DNA from 2 places in the Oceanobacillus sp. FSL W7-1304 genome. Region 2 is predicted to be linked to the other one. Evidence: riboswitches for the same ligand, from Rfam matches in the RefSeq annotation. Region 2 holds a riboswitch; the other holds the start of a gene.
What was found. A riboswitch is a leader RNA that binds a small molecule or an ion and turns the genes downstream of it on or off. The one in region 2 is predicted to bind thiamine pyrophosphate.
Positions count from the first base shown of each region.

Region 1 (5,480 bases), 1.8 Mb from region 2:
CATTTGCCCCAACAATTGCAATAAATTCACCATGGTAAAGCGTTAGCGATATATCGTGAATAATTGGTTGCTGTTCTACCTTCCATGATATATGAGAAGCTTTTACATAGGGTAAACCTGCTTCAGAGGGTATACTTGCTGTATTCACTCTTTTACTCTCGAATAATGAAAAAGGGTTTATCTCTCCTACGGTAAGTGGTAATTCCCGCTCTGTTTGCGGTCTGTTTTTCAAGAAATATTGCGTTACTTTCGGTAGCCAAATACCTTGTTCTTCCAACTCTTCTAGCCTGCACGCAATGGCATTTCTTAAATCACCATCATAAAATATCTCACCGTTTCGATTCAATAAAAGACAGCGATTTGTTAGCTCTGTCCAGCCATCCAGCTGGTGTTCAATAATAATAAGAGAGCAATTTGTTTTTTCTTGTATCGATTGGATGGTCTGAATCACATCCTTTGTTGCAATCGGGTCTAGATTAGCTGTTGGTTCATCTAAAATTAATAAAGAAGGCTCTAATGCAAGAATACATGCAAGTGCTAATCTTTGCTTTTGCCCTCCTGAAAGTGAGCTTATTGCAGACTTTTTAAACGCAAGCAACTGTACTAATTCTAGAACATGGTTAATTTTTTCTTCCATAAATTCATGCGGAATGCCGATATTCTCTAATCCAAAGGCAACTTCATCTTCAACAGTCAGCATACAAAATTGTGTCTCTGGATCCTGGAAAACAACTCCGACTTGCTGACTAATTTCGCCCGGACGATATGCTGTCACTGTTTTTCCATTAATGACAATTTCTCCATGTACTTCTCCATCTAATTCGCGAGGATATAGTCCGTTCAGACAATACGTTAATGTGCTTTTTCCGCAGCCACTAGGACCTAATAGCAATAAGCTTTCACCATGATTTAGACGAAAATTCAAATTGGACAGGGTGTCCCCCTGTGGATTCGATTCAAATTTTAAAGAGAATTGCTTTACTTCTACCATTAAACTCATGCCGCATTTTTCCTCCGATATTCTTTTCCTAAAGCAAAGCTTGATAACACACCTGTTTTAGCTAGTCCATCACTCAATGCCTTTCCTAATAATCCAGCAATCAATGCTCCGCTAATTAGTCGAATAATGAACATTGCTAGAACATAGCCTGTAGCTAAAGCAGCATAGCCACTCATGAAATAACCATAAATAAAACTGGTGACAGCTGATCCCATTCCCGCTGCCATTAATACCCAAGTCGAATAATTCTTCCATTTAGTTGCTGCAAATACAGCTTCCGCACCAATACCTTGAATCATTCCAGTAACAATGAGCATTGGCCCAACAGCATTTCCGATTAACACTTCGACCATAGCTGCTATCGTTTCAGATAAAAATGCGGCCCCAGGCTTCCGTATAATGTAGGCTGCAATAATCGAAACAATAAACCAAATACCAAAAATAAAGTCATAGCCAATTGGTCCAAAGAAACCAACTAAGACTGCTCCAACTGGCAAAAAAGCTAAATAGACGACTGCGAACACAACGGACAAGGCTGCTAATACAACTATTTCTTTAAAGCGCCAATTATTCATTTTGATTCGTTCCTGTATGGGATGGACTGTTCGCTGACATCGAAACGGTCATTACCGTATGACTTGAGCCGCCTTCAACGGTTGCTTTAAACACTTTTTCCAATCCATCAAATATTGCAATCGCTTCACCATCTAATCGTGTAGCATAATGGGCGTGACTAACATCTACGTATTGCTTCATTGCCTCAATTTGACTGTAAATTACATCCATATAATTACCGCCGCCCAATGGATACAAGGAAAATTTTGCTGCAACCCGCTGCTTTATATGTTTGACATGCTCTGCATTCAGCGGAATCTCATCTTCTGCCATATAAGCCTCCCCCATTGAATCCCCAGGACATCCTAATGAATACGTAGCTTCAAATGCAACATGTTTCCCACTTTTTGCTGCATGAGCAAATATCGCCTTTGTCACATCAAAAACATGTGTCAGCTTTCCTCTTACAGTTGTTGTTACATCATCTGTATCCATATGAACCTTCGATGTATCTGCCTCCTCTAAAGCATCTTTAATAATCTCGATAAACTGATCACTCATCGGATGAATTGAAAAACTAGCTCCTGCAATATCACTTTCCGTACAAGTTTGATGTACCATTGTAAATTCCTCCTTGTTATATATATTTCCAAACAAAAAAACTACATCCCTGGGGAATGCAGTCTACATGTATATATCGATATCAATAGAAAGATATACAGATTGACTACACTTCCCCACGCTAGTATTATCTAGTTCGGGTGCAAAGGGTCAGAACAATCCAGTTCTTCTCAGCCGCTTTCACAGCTCCCCTAGCGTAAAAATAATGATGAAGTTTTCTGTCTTCAAGATACCACAGGCTTGATTTATTGTAAAGCACTTATTATTTTTAAAATTTAGTAATTGAATACGTTACCCATTAGACTATATATCCTTTTACTAATATCTAGCCACTCCACATTTTAACTTTCTCCTAGCCTCTTTTCCCCAGCTTTTTACAGCCTCCATCGAAACACCTTCTTGTTCAGCAATTTCTTTAACAGACATGTTCTCGATAATAAAATAGGTTACCCATTTCCATTGATTTCCGGTAAGTTGTTTTTTCACATGTTCCCAAAAAATCTCATCAGTTATCGGCTTTTCAGCTATCATCATTGGATAGCAAATAACATGACTACGATAACAATTTCTATTATGGAGAAGTCTTTTCTGTTCAATATTCAAAAGTATCTGCTTTTCCTTCTCTCTATTTGTCTTACGTATTAAATCTATCAAACGGTTGCGAATTATATAGTTGAAGTATGTTGCGAATGGGCCTTTATCTGGTTGATGCTTCTCGTATGCATTCCACATCGCCACTAAACCCTCTTGAAAAAACTCCTGTTCGGTGTCTCTAATATTTAATCGATGGATATGATAGTGAATTCTTCGCTCATTTTGTTCAACAATCTCTTCAAATGTTACGTTGTTATTGGTCATTCAATCCCTCCTCGTCTAAAATACACATTGGCTTTTAGACTTTTTCGTTCGATTTACAACCCTGTTCACTTTGATGGTACAAAGATAAAACGATTAACGAATGCTAGTCCGTTATTTCTTCTTTTTCTAATCACCTTCATTATAGAACAAATGTTCCTATTAATAAAGTGTTTTCCTTTAAGTAATTAATAGAAATGTGGGAGAGTTATTATTGAAAACATGTGATTTACCTTGCGATTCTCATTGGAGCGCTCACTGACTGGATTTTTGCAGATTAACATGTCATGCCGGCTCTTTCCTTTTCGTAAAATTTCTTAACTCGATTGTTTTTGTTTCTAAGTATCCGCGCCTCGGCTGTTTCTTCTCATCATTTCATCCAAAACGACCGTGACTGCTTTCTTATCGATAGATTCTTTTTGCTCTTTCAACCAAATTAACCGACACACATGTCTGCTGGGAAGCTTTCCAGAGGAGGCTGAGACCGTATTCTCAAAATGCTTCCGCCCGCAGTATTTCGTGGGGGAGTTAGCTCATACCATGGAGCTTAGAACCAGGTTATTTTTATAATGACTAAAATATCTGCAAGTCGAAATTAAGCTATAAAAAAGAACCAGCTCATGATCAGAACTGGCCCTTTGATTAAAATACAATTGTTTTATTTTTATAGACAAGGATGCGGTCTTCGAGATGCCATTTTACTGCTCGAGCTAGTACACTTCGCTCAATCGATTGGCCAATTTTTTTCATATCATCTCCATTATCACGGTGATCGACTCTGCCAATATTCTGTTCGATAATTGGCCCCTCATCCAAATCATTCGTTACATAATGTGATGTCGCACCAATCATTTTCACTCCACGCTGATAAGCACGCTCATATGGTTTCGCCCCAATAAAAGCTGGTAAAAATGAATGATGGATATTAATAATACGGTTTTCATAATGCCCTACAAAATCTGGTGTCAGAATCTGCATATAACGTGCAAGCACAATTAAATCGACTTCATATTGTTCAAGCAATTGCTTCTGTTTTTCTTCCACCTGATGACGTATTTCCTTATTCGCTGGTATATAATAAAATGGAATGCCCAGCGATTCGACCATCTCACGAGCAGTCTCATGATTACTTATCACAAGTGCAATGTTTGCCATTAGATCGCCACTTTGCCATTCCCAAAGGAGCTCTAATAAGCAGTGCGGTTCATTCGAGACAAATATCGCCATGTTTTTAATATCACGAACATACATGATTTTCCATTCCATATTGAATTTCTCTGCAATTGGAAGAAACGTTGTCTCCAGTTTACCCATTTGCCCTTTTAAATCAGGACATTCGAACTCGATCCGAATAAAAAATTCCCCACCTTCAGGGTTCATCGTAAACTGATCAGATGCGACAATATTGGCATTGTGCTCATAAAGGAACTTTGAAACTGCCGCCACAATACCAGGTTGATCTGGACATTTAATTAAAAACCGAGCACGATTGTCATTTTGTTTTTGAAACGCTTGTATTTTACCTTCCGAATAACTGTTCATTCCTATTCCCCTCATTTTTCGAATATCATTTTACTTTAGGCAATTGATTGGAAACAGTCAAGTATTATCTATATTTTGCAATTCAACAAAGACATCCTACGCTTTTTAACGTAAATCTGCATCAAATACAATTTCTGCGTCTTTTCTCGCTGCCTCTAGCACTTCAACAACTGACTTTGTATAATCGAGCAACGCATAGCATTTTTCAAAATCCTTTGCAGCAAAAATTTGCTGCATCTCAGCTACCTCATAATAAAGGCGATTTTCATTTGTTTGTGTATTGAGCTTTATTTCGCGATTTTCCTTCTTAATCATAACCTCTTGACAACCATTCGCACCGTTTACTACGTTCAAATATCCTTTTTCGCCTTGAATCATTGCAAAATTCATACTCTGTGTATCTTTCGCACCGACGCACTCTGCGATAAAGTTCGGATAGGACAGTACCGCAACACCAGATGTATCAATTCCATTTCCATGTTTATTTGCTGTGTAGCTAACTTTTTCCGGTTTTCCAAACAGATTCATTACAAAGTGCAGATTATATACATTGATATCTACCAAAGCACCTCCGGAAAATTTCGGACTAAAAATGTTTGGTGTTTCTCCACTTAATAATACTTCATATCTGCTTGAGAACTGACTGTAGTTACATTGAATGAACTTAATTGCACCAAGACTAGCGATATGCTCTTTCACTAATTTATAATTTGGCATATGGATCGTGGAAATTGCTTCAAAAAGCATCCGTTGTTTTTGTTTTGCCAGTTCAATTAATTGTTCGGTTTCACGTATGGTCGATGTAAAAGGTTTTTCACAGATTACGTGCTTACCGTGTTGTAATGCAAGATATGCCTGTTCAAAATGCAGGCTATTTGGTGATGCAATATAAACAAAATCAATAGCA
Region 1 is NZ_CP150211.1:3,905,166-3,910,645, reverse strand. Features, by position in the region: gene NYE61_RS19345 (ABC transporter ATP-binding protein) at 1-1,000, opposite strand, end outside; gene NYE61_RS19340 (ECF transporter S component) at 997-1,575, opposite strand; gene NYE61_RS19335 (YkoF family thiamine/hydroxymethylpyrimidine-binding protein) at 1,568-2,176, opposite strand; TPP riboswitch at 2,273-2,379, opposite strand; gene NYE61_RS19330 (sigma-70 family RNA polymerase sigma factor) at 2,495-3,034, opposite strand; gene purU (formyltetrahydrofolate deformylase) at 3,674-4,573, opposite strand; gene NYE61_RS19320 (Gfo/Idh/MocA family oxidoreductase) at 4,679-5,480, opposite strand, start outside.
Region 1: another riboswitch for thiamine pyrophosphate. It lies ahead of NYE61_RS19335 (YkoF family thiamine/hydroxymethylpyrimidine-binding protein); the one in region 2 lies ahead of thiW (energy coupling factor transporter S component ThiW).

Region 2 (5,480 bases):
TTCGCATTACCGTTAAGTGATGAAGGACCTTTTTCTCGAAACTGAAATGCTGTTATTCCAGCCTTAGCTGCAGCTTCCAGTATATCTCCAGGATTACGGTCGCAATTTTGACTGCCCATAATAAAATACTTTCGTAAGGATGGCTTCATTGGAAATAACATGTTTTATTTTCCCTCCAGTTGTTCGGGTTCTAATGAAAGTGCGTCGATAAATGGAGCTATAAATGTTCCTGACCCGTTCACTGACGGACTTGCGGCTGCGTGGGAGGCGGCTAATCCGTAAAAATGAACAGCTGTGAGTACCTGTTCTTCAATTGGGTCATCCGTTGTTAAGCAGGCGGTTAGTATGGAACCTAGCAAGCAACCAGCACCTGTTACTTTAGCTAGAATTGGATGCCCAGTATGATTCTCCATGCAGGATTTTCCGGTGCAAATAATGTCTATTTTACCTGTAACAACAGCGGTCGTTTTGTATTCCAGTGCGACGCTGCGAGCGATATCTTCAACATTACCCTCACCAAGCGATTCCACGCCCTTTGTTTGCCAAGGGATATCGACCAGATGTGCTAATTCACCAGCATTTCCTTTAATAGCAGTAGGCTTTACCTCTTTTAAAATTTGTTTAACAGCAGTTGTACGAAATGTCGTTGCAGCAACACCTACTGGGTCAAGTACAACGGGAATTCCTTTTTCATTTGCCTTTTTACCAGCAAGAATCATTGCATCTAGATCCTTTGCTGTTAAGGTACCGATATTTATTAAAAGACCATCTGCAATAGAAGCCATATCCTTTGCTTCCTCTTCGGCTTTTGCCATTACAGGGGCGCCACCAAAGGCTAACAGTCCATTTGCGGTAAAATTCATGACAACCTGGTTTGTTAAATGATGAATGAGCGGTGTCTTTTCCCGTACACTTTTAATAATTGTTGGATTCATGTTTAGCACTTATCCTTTCGTATTGCCCAATGGTTTGTTGGACCACTCCCAGCTCCAAGGTCGAATGAATACTTAATTGCCGCCGTGACAAAATCCTTTCCATTCTTAACAGCGTTATACAAAGACAAACCTTTACTTAAATAAGCAGTGATTGCTGCAGCGTACGTACAACCAGTTCCATGTGTGTTTTTAGTATCAATTCGCTCTGCTGAGAAGCTGTGTATATTTAAGCCATCATAAAGGAAATCAATTGCTTCCCCTTCTCTGTGTCCGCCTTTGATTAAAGCAGCACCAACACCGAATTCCTTCACAAGCAGTTCTGCAGCTTGTTTCATATCATCTGTTGTTTCAATCGTTTCTCCAATAAGAAATTCAGCTTCTGGAATATTCGGTGTTACAAGTGTTGTCAGGGGTAAAAGCTGTTTGCGTAAATAATCACGTGCCTCTTCTTCGATTAAAGCATCTCCGCTCGTTGCAACCATAACAGGGTCCATGACATATGGAACTTGAAGTGCTGCTATTTTTTTCTGGATAACTTTCATCATCTCCTGATTGGCGATCATTCCAGTTTTCAGTGCGTGAATAGGCATATCAGAAATCACGGAATCTAATTGCTGTTCAATTATTTCAATCGGTACATGGTGAACGGCTTGAACACCTGTTGTATTTTGAGCCACAACCGAAGTAATTACGGACATCCCATAGCTTTGCAGCTCTTGAAATGTTTTTAAATCAGCGTGGATACCTGCACCGCCACTTGGATCTGTACCGGCAATTGTAAGTGCACATGCTACTTGTTTCATTGGTTATACACCATCCTTTCAGAAGATACCTCACATATAAGTGTCGTTCTTTCAAATCCTTTTATAAATCATGCAATTTAATTACGAATTAAACGTTTACTTGAAACCCTGGATACGATAAATAAGCCGATAATAGAACCAGTAATACTACTAACAAGAAATGGTGGGATAAAGGCGAATGCTCCGGCAGAACTTCCCATAAAAATGTAAGCAAATGGGACAGCGAAAAGTGCACCGAAAATCCCGCTTCCAACGCCTTCACCGATAGCGGCTAATGATTTCTTGCTGGATTTTTTATAAAGATAACCTGCTAAAAATGCGCCAACCATCGCACCGGGAAATGCTAATAATGTCCCTAGCCCGAGCATATTGCGAAGTAAGCTAATCATAAAAGCGATAACGACAGCTGGACCTGGTCCAAGCGTAACAGCTGCCATGACATTAATTGCATGCTGGACAGGATAGGCTCTAGCAATTCCAGCGGGAAACCATAATAGTTGAGCGGTGATTGTCCCAATTGCAATAAATACTGACATAGTAGTTAATAAACGTGTTCGATTCATCAAGTCCTCCATTTCTGGGGTATCACAAAAAGCAGTGATGTAAACCAGTACGCTTCTTTATAGCAATTGCTGCTTTCTGGATTTTGAAGTTTAGCTACGGACACGGAGCTAGAACTGGACGTAAAAAAGCTAGATCCATTAGGACCTAGCTTGATACGTGTGAAAAATAGTTTAGACATATGTCAGACTACTTCCCTCCGCTGGTATTAACCAGATCAGGTCCATAAGAGTCGGGAAATGATACACGCTTCCCTCTCAGCCCACGCTTTTTGGGCACCCCTAGTAGTTTAAATGCGATAGAATTGTAAATTCATCTCTAAGCTTAACAAATTTTTTAACTTTTGTCATTATTAACATGGAAAACATGGTATAACTAATGTAGTCTGCTAATTATATAGTAGAAGCGTTACGAAAAAAATGGTACATACTCTTGATTTAGCGGAACGTGATTGCACTTTTTATTGTGTAATGGGAGATAACAATGAATAAAAGGATACATATAAAAAAGTATTAAAGAAAGGCTGATAGAATGACAATTTTAACTATGAAAAACATAGAAAAACATGAAAAGGATACACAGCTATTTCCTGCTTTTAATTTAGAAATTGCTGAAGGGGAGATTACTGCCATTTATTCAACGCTAAATGTTCGAAGCACGCTTTTAAATATGATTCTCGGAAAAATCCCCATTGTAAATGGGGAAATCCGTGTAAAGGAAGTAACTATTGCAGAAAACAAGCGAGGATTTTTACATCAAGTTGGTATTTGCTTTTTTGAAGATGGGATGTATGAGAGATTAACGGTTTCTGAGTATTTTCGATTTTTTTATGACTTATATGAAGTTAAACAAACGTTTGAACGAGTTATCCATCTAACACAGCTGGAAGGAAAGAAAAACAAGAGAATTAGAGATTTAACATTTTCGGAAATGAAACGTGTACAATATGGACGTTTATTGATTCAGGATCCTTCTTTATTTGTTTTTGAGGAGCCTGATTTGAATGTAGACATGGAGACAAAACGTGTATTTATTAATATTACAAGAAAGATACAAGAAGAAGATAAAAGTATACTTGTTCTAACTGGGAATATGGAAAGTGCCGTCACGGTTGCTGATCGTGTTTATCGATTGGATGAAGATGGTTTACGAATTATTGAGACGGAAACAGAGGAAGATACAGAGGAAAGAGATACAGAATTAATTCCAGCAGAAGAAACAGATAATGAAAAAGACACAAAGCCAATTCAATTGAATAAAATTCCAACGAAAGTTAACGATAAAATTGTTTTATTTGACCCCCCTGAGATTGATTATATTGAAAGCAATGATGGTCAAGCAAATATTTACATAAAAGGGGAAGCATTTCCAAGCTCACTCACCTTAACGAATTTAGAAGAGCGCCTGCAGCATTTTGGATTTTTCAGATGTCACCGCTCGTATATTGTAAATTTACAAAAGGTTCGTGAAGTGATCACATGGACTCGAAATAGTTATAGTTTGATTTTGGATGACAAGGAAAAGTCGCAGGTTCCGCTGTCTAAAACAAAAATGGCGGAATTAAAAGATCTACTCGGCCTTAAATAAGCTCCGTTCATCGAAAAAGTAGAAATATCAAGACTTGCAACTCGGATAATTGAGCGTTAAAAATGCGCCATTCACCTTGAAAAATACTCTTTTCATAGGAAATATGCTGATTTCCCTTCGCTTTCCATTTATTCTAGAGTCACAAACAAACGAGATCTACGGGGAGGAAGAATTTTGGAAAACATTATTGAAGTGAAATCATTAGCAAAGATTTTTGGTAATAAAGCTGCATTGGAAGATGTAAGCTTTCAAGTAAAAAAAGGAGAGACATTTGGATTTTTAGGACCGAGTGGTTCTGGAAAAACGACAACTATAAAAATATTAACTGGACAATTGATGCAAACATCTGGAGATGCGACCGTATTTAATTTGCCTGTTGCTTCATTAAATAAGCCATCCTATCGAAAACGAATTGGTGTTATTACAGATAATAGTGGATTGTATCAGCGGTTATCAATTTATGACAATCTGAAATTGTATTGTGAGCTTTATAATGTGCCATCGAAACGAATTAGTGAAGTGTTAGAGATGGTTAATTTGACGGAGGATACGAAAAAGGTAGTTTCAAAGCTTTCAAAAGGAATGCTGCAGCGTGTCACGTTAGCAAGGGCCTTCCTGCATGAGCCGGAATTGTTGTTTTTAGATGAACCAACATCTGCTTTAGATCCAGTGAACTCAAAGCATATTCATGATGGACTCCGCAAATTGAATGAAAAAGGAACAACCATTTTCTTGACCACACATGATATGAGTGAAGCGGAAACACTGTGTAAACGCGTTGCATTTTTGCATAAAGGAAAAATACAGTTGCTCGATGAGCCGAAAGTTCTTCGCAGACAATTTTCGGATTCCTCTGTAACAGTTGAATTAAAAGATGGACGCGAATTAAGTTTACCAGGTGGTTCGAAAGGCGCGGATGAAATATATAAGTACCTATCAACCGATCAGATCGTTTCCATCCATTCAAATGAACCAACATTAGGAGATATTTTTGTAGAAGTAACAGGGAGGGAATTAGTATGACTTTTTCAATGAAACGTGTCATGGCAATTTTTCAAAAGGATATGAAGGATTTATATAAAAATATGTATGTATCGACAACAATTTTAATGCCGCTCATTTTTGCATTTTTTTATGGTCGAATGGATAATCTTACAGTAGAAGTTCACTATGTAGTAATTAACTTGACCTTAGCCATCGTTACAGCATTCCTGCAATGTTCCATTATAGCAGAAGAAAAAGAGAAAAACACATTACGCGGTTTGATGCTTTCGCCAGCAACTATACCAGAAATTCTTGGCGGTAAAAGTTTAGTAACCTTTATATTAACTGTTATAACGATTATTCTATGTGCGATGCTGACAGGCTATGAGCCAGCAAATATGGGGATTGTAGCAATCGCAATTGTTGTATCTAGCTTGTTTTATATTGCTTTAGGAACATTGATGGGATTGATCTCTAGAACCTTAATGGAAGCTTCTGTACTCATTTTACCAGTTATGTTTATTTTTGGATTTGGATCTATGTTTCGTCCTTTCGCTGAAGAGTATCCTATCCTGTCTGTCATCGACTATTTACCAAATATCCAATTGAT
Region 2 is NZ_CP150211.1:2,105,353-2,110,832, reverse strand. Features, by position in the region: gene thiE (thiamine phosphate synthase) at 1-161, opposite strand, end outside; gene thiM (hydroxyethylthiazole kinase) at 165-935, opposite strand; gene thiD (bifunctional hydroxymethylpyrimidine kinase/phosphomethylpyrimidine kinase) at 938-1,738, opposite strand; gene thiW (energy coupling factor transporter S component ThiW) at 1,816-2,301, opposite strand; TPP riboswitch at 2,477-2,592, opposite strand; gene NYE61_RS10665 (LytTR family transcriptional regulator DNA-binding domain-containing protein) at 2,831-3,886, shown strand; gene NYE61_RS10660 (ABC transporter ATP-binding protein) at 4,061-4,909, shown strand; gene NYE61_RS10655 (ABC transporter permease) at 4,906-5,480, shown strand, end outside.